DNA from 2 places in the Paenibacillus sp. LPE1-1-1.1 genome. Region 2 is predicted to be linked to the other one. Evidence: a T-box and tRNA genes for the amino acid it is inferred to sense, from the RefSeq annotation. Region 2 holds a T-box; the other holds one or more tRNA genes.
What was found. The T-box of region 2 lies ahead of MRBLPE1_RS07020 (valine--tRNA ligase). A T-box ahead of a tRNA ligase gene usually reads a tRNA of that ligase, here a tRNA-Val.

Region 1: it has a tRNA-Val gene. The T-box ahead of MRBLPE1_RS07020 (valine--tRNA ligase) is inferred to sense a tRNA for this amino acid. The anticodon was not compared.

What each region holds. Positions count from the first base shown of each region.
Region 1 covers NZ_JBEGHY010000001.1:448,016-450,474, forward strand. The annotation lists gene MRBLPE1_RS02240 (DUF2524 domain-containing protein) at 77-271, shown strand; gene MRBLPE1_RS02245 (YjfB family protein) at 414-587, shown strand; gene MRBLPE1_RS02250 (aspartyl-phosphate phosphatase Spo0E family protein) at 827-994, shown strand; tRNA gene MRBLPE1_RS02255 (tRNA-Val) at 1,106-1,178, shown strand; gene MRBLPE1_RS02260 (DUF2238 domain-containing protein) at 1,382-2,041, shown strand.
Region 2 covers NZ_JBEGHY010000001.1:1,615,344-1,617,802, forward strand. The annotation lists gene MRBLPE1_RS07020 (valine--tRNA ligase) at 1-1,076, opposite strand, end outside; T-box leader at 1,134-1,374, opposite strand; gene MRBLPE1_RS07025 (LysM peptidoglycan-binding domain-containing protein) at 1,495-2,459, opposite strand, start outside.

The DNA.
Region 1 (2,459 bases), 1.2 Mb from region 2:
GTAAAATGCTCATACTAATCGACGGACACTGGATAAACATGCAAAGATGAAACCATACGCAAAGGGAGGCAAAACCATGCTTGAAAATGTAGAGAGCAATTACAATTGTTCGAATGCTTCGACCGATTTACCTAACTTGCTCCAGGAACTTGAGCAACTCGAGCAAGCGGCGCACAGCGGTCAATCGGAGGAACAGGTGCAGCAATTAAACCGGATCCGCAACCAAATCCATTTCATTCGCAACAAATGCGATATCCCGCATGAGTCATAAAAACAAGCAAGCGTAAACGGCTTCCATCGTCCCCTGCCGCAAAGCAAAGATCTATGAGCACATTTACAATTTGTTAACATAAAAATTCTTAAGTATTAAAATACACCTCCTAACTGCCGATAACATAAGTAGGAGGTGTATGATGGATATTGCAGCAGCATCCTTGGCGATGAGCCAGAACCGGTTAACGCTTGCAGCCAGCATCCGTGTCATGTCATTGAGCAAAGACACCGCTGAGCAGCAAGCAAATGATCTCGTTCAAATGTTAAAAAATGCACAGCCCGATTTAGGCAATAATCTGGATATTCGCGTGTAAAATGAACCTCTCAGGCTTGAAATTCCTTAAGGGGTTCTTTTCTACTTCGGATTTCTTCGCAGCCGCTTCGAGCATAAAAATGTTTCATAATACTATATTCGGTGTAGATAGTTGCATACGAAGGCTACATTTTGTATCATTGTTCAAGAATCTAACAAAAAACTAATTACTTTTTGGAAAAAATTCTAACAACCTTCGTTTATTCTAAATATAACAAATGAACCGTTGGAGGGATTGTGATGGATAATAATTTTTATCAGCAAAAAATTGAAGAAGTAAGAGCGGAAATGGTTCGATTGTTCGAAGCTTGCAATAACTTTACTGATCAAGCCGTTGTCAAAATCAGCCAAGAGCTCGACCATCTCCTAAATGAATACTCTGGCAGTATGGCAAATAGCCGGGGTTAATGAGCGGCTTCACAAATGTAGAGTCCTCTTCTCAACCGCAGTTTTACCAATTGTTAAAAAAGTGTTGACTTGAGTTCTTCGTCCTGCTATATTATTAATTGTCGCTAACATGATCTGGTAGCTCAGCTGGGAGAGCACTATCTTGACAGGGTAGGGGTCACAGGTTCGAACCCTGTTCAGATCATTCAAATAAAACCCGCAAACCCTTTTGGGATTTGCGGGTTTTCTCTTATTTTATATATCGTATATCCTCTCTTGATCCCTCCGTCAGGAGGTTTTTTTCATTTTATGATACCTTCGATGCTCGATGCATTAATGATCGTATTCTGTATTTACTTTCCTTACATCGGGAACCCTATGGGCATCAACGGAAGGAGAATAATGCCCATGACTTCAACCCAACGAGAATGGACGAGTAATGCCATTCCTTTTGCTCGAAATAAACCTTTACACCTAATGATCATCATATTTATCCTATTTTTTGGTCTAATGGCTATTTCGCCCACTGATCGATTATTATGGTACGCTTATAATATAACGCCTACCATTATTATTCTTATCCTTGCCTTCACTTACAAGCGGTTTCGTTTTTCGAATCTGTCCTATCTTTTGATACTCGTTTTCTTTTGTCTTCATACTTATGCGGCACACTTTACCTATGAAGGCACACCGCTGGATGACTGGTTAAAAACCACTTTTCATACAAAAAGAAGCCATTACGACCAAGTTGTTCATTTCGCCTTTGGATTCTTCTTTGCTTTTCCCTTCCTGGAGATTTTAAAATCCAAAGTAAAGCTGTACGGGATCTGGTCCTATGTTCTCCCAGTAATCGTTGTTCTTGGTTTCAGCGCGTTTTTCGAGATCTTAGAAATGTTAGCCGCCTTAGTAGCCGGTCCTAGCGGCGAAGCCAAATTCGTAGGAATGCAAGGAGATATCTTCGATACGCAAAAAGATATGGCATTAGGTTTACTTGGCGGAATCGTATCGATGGGTATCCTTGCTTGGATCATCTGGAAAAGGGATCATTCGGCTGCTGCTCCAGATTAAGTCCTTGGGTTTAGTAACCATGCGTAAAAAAAGCCGCTGACATCCCCTGTCGGCGGCATTAAATGCAATGGAGCTTTCTTTTAGTTCGATTGGTATTCGATCCATTGCGTATTTTCTAAGTTGCTTATGTGCAGATAATAAACTTTCCCTGAAACCCAATGGCCCTTAAACATATGCAGCGCATCGTTATTCGGAGGAGTAATGATAAAAAAAACGAAAATAAACAAGGTAATCAAAGCACCAATCAAAATGCTAAAAAGATTCATTATGCTTTTCATCGTATCCATCCTCTTTATTTAATAGATAAATGCGGTTTTATCATTGTAACACATTCTTAATTAAGAACATAATAAGATTTTATAAGAAGATAACTATCACTCCACTATTGAAAAGGTCAGTAAATTGTTTTATAGTTCTT
Region 2 (2,459 bases):
TCTACTACTGCGCCGCTGCGCTCGCTGTGTCCAACCTGGTGCACATGATCTTCGATTTCGACGCATACTCCCTGCTCCTGCAAATCCTTGACAAGCTGCTTGCGGCATTCCGCGCGGTCAAGGCCCTGATACGGACCCGCTTCCGCATTCATCGTGCCCGTCTCGTCCATGACAATAATCTGCGGCAGTCCGTGGCGTTCGCCTACCTCAAAATCATTCGGATCATGGGCCGGCGTTATTTTCACCGCGCCTGAACCGAATTCTTTATCCACATACTCGTCGGCGATAATCGGAATCTCGCGCCCAACAACCGGAAGCACGATCATCTGGCCGATCAGATGCTTATAGCGGTCATCTTCGGGATGGACGGCAACCGCCGAGTCGCCGAGCATCGTTTCCGGACGTGTCGTTGCAACGGTAATAAAGCCTGATCCGTCTTTAAGCGGATATTTGAGATGATACAAATGCCCGTTAATCTCTTTATGCTCAACCTCGATATCGGACAGAGCCGTGCGAGCGGCAGGATCCCAGTTAATGATTTTTTTGCCGCGGTAAATCAAGCCCTTCTCGTAGAGACGGACAAACACCTCGCGGACAGCCTTCGAGAGACCTTCGTCAAGCGTAAACCGTTCTCTTGAATAGTCGAGGGAAAGGCCCATTTTCGCCCATTGGTCGCGAATCGTATTCGCATACTCATCCTTCCATTCCCACACCTTCTCGAGGAAGGCTTCACGGCCAAGATCGTAACGGGAGATCCCTTGCTCCCGCAGCTTTTGCTCCACTCTTGTTTGAGTCGCTATCCCTGCATGGTCTGTTCCCGGCAGCCAAAGCGCATCATACCCCTGCATCCGCTTTGTTCGGATCAAAATATCCTGCAGCGTAAAATCTAGCGCATGACCGATATGCAGCATTCCGGTAACGTTAGGCGGCGGTATAACAATCGTATAGGTTTCCGCATCCGGGCGTTTGCCTGCCTCGAAAAATTTTCCCTGCATCCAGTAATCGTACCATTTCTGCTCGGCTGCCTTCGGATCATAGGTTGTCGGCATTGCAGTTGTCATTTGATTTTCTGACATTCGTTCCATCCTCCATAAATCGATCTACAAAAACAAAAAAAACCTATCGCCCTTATCATAAAGGACGAAAGGTTTAGCTTCCGTGGTACCACCTTTGTTCCACGCGAACAAGATCCGCATGACACTCAAACAGATAACGGCTGCGGCCGGCCTGACTTCGGTAGAGCACAGGTTGCTCGTACTTGGCTCAGGCAACTCCGGGGCGACTCGTAGCAGTCACTTCCTGCGGAACCTCTCAGCGTAACGGTTCCACTCTCTGAAGGCTTTGCTGCATACTATTCCCCTTCAACGTCGTTATAACGCATATATATCTTTAATCATACCTTTGTTACACGGCTGAGTCAACCAAACACACGCAAGAAATGCCCCTATCGCTCAACTTTTTGAGCAATAAGGGCATTTTCGCCAATCTTAACCTTTATGGAATGTATAATAGCTGTCCTTCCGACACGCCAGAATCATCCAAACGGTTATAAATTTGAATTTCTCTCGGATTTAAGCTGTATCGCGAGGCGATGACTTCCAGTGTCTCATCCCGCTGAACGATACACATTCTGATTTTTCGGAATTCCGTATCCTCGGAGCGTTTGCCAAGAAATAAGTTTTTCCATTCAATCTCGTCACCCGATGCTTGAACCCGCGCTTGCTCATCAGCCCGCTGCTGAGCGATTACCTGCTCGGCAGCCTCGCGGACCGCCTGCTCGCGCCTGCTCGTTTGGAGCAGCGTGAGTATGCCGACATCGGCAGGCAAGCCTGTTCCGTCTTGAGGCTGCTTCCCTGAAAAAGCAATCCGCAGCTCTTGTTTTTCCGGTTCAGGCTCCGGCCTCTGAAGCGGCGATGCATCCGCAAAAGGCGATGGAGGAGGCTCGGTCGCTTCCAACTCAAGCTCCTGCCGCTCCTGCTCAAACGCTGCCTGCGATGCGGAGGCTTCGGTTTCGTCCTGCTCTTGCTCCGCATCCTGAGCGGCCTCCGCATCCTGAGCGGCCTCCGCAAACGTCGAGGACGTTGCAAGCCAGCCATCATGGCTGGTTTGCTGCGAGGCTAAAGTGATTTCCCGCTCGGCAGCTCGTTCAGCTTCCTCTTCTTCCGGCTGCTGCTCAGGGGCTGCGAACAACTGGGACGACGACCAGCCTGATTCGGATGCTATGGACGAAATCGTCACGGTGGCTTCCGGCTCATCCGACAGTTCCGGCTGCTGCTGGTATGGAATTTCCTCTTGCGCAGCAAATGGATTCTCTTCCGCTATGTACGGCTGTTCGTTAGCGGCATTCTGATTAAATATAAACTCCGATGGGCTCTCGTCAAATACTTCCCTCTGATGTACGACTGTGAACGGTTCTTCCCGCCATATTTCTTCCTGTTCTTGAACCGGCTGGGCAGAAA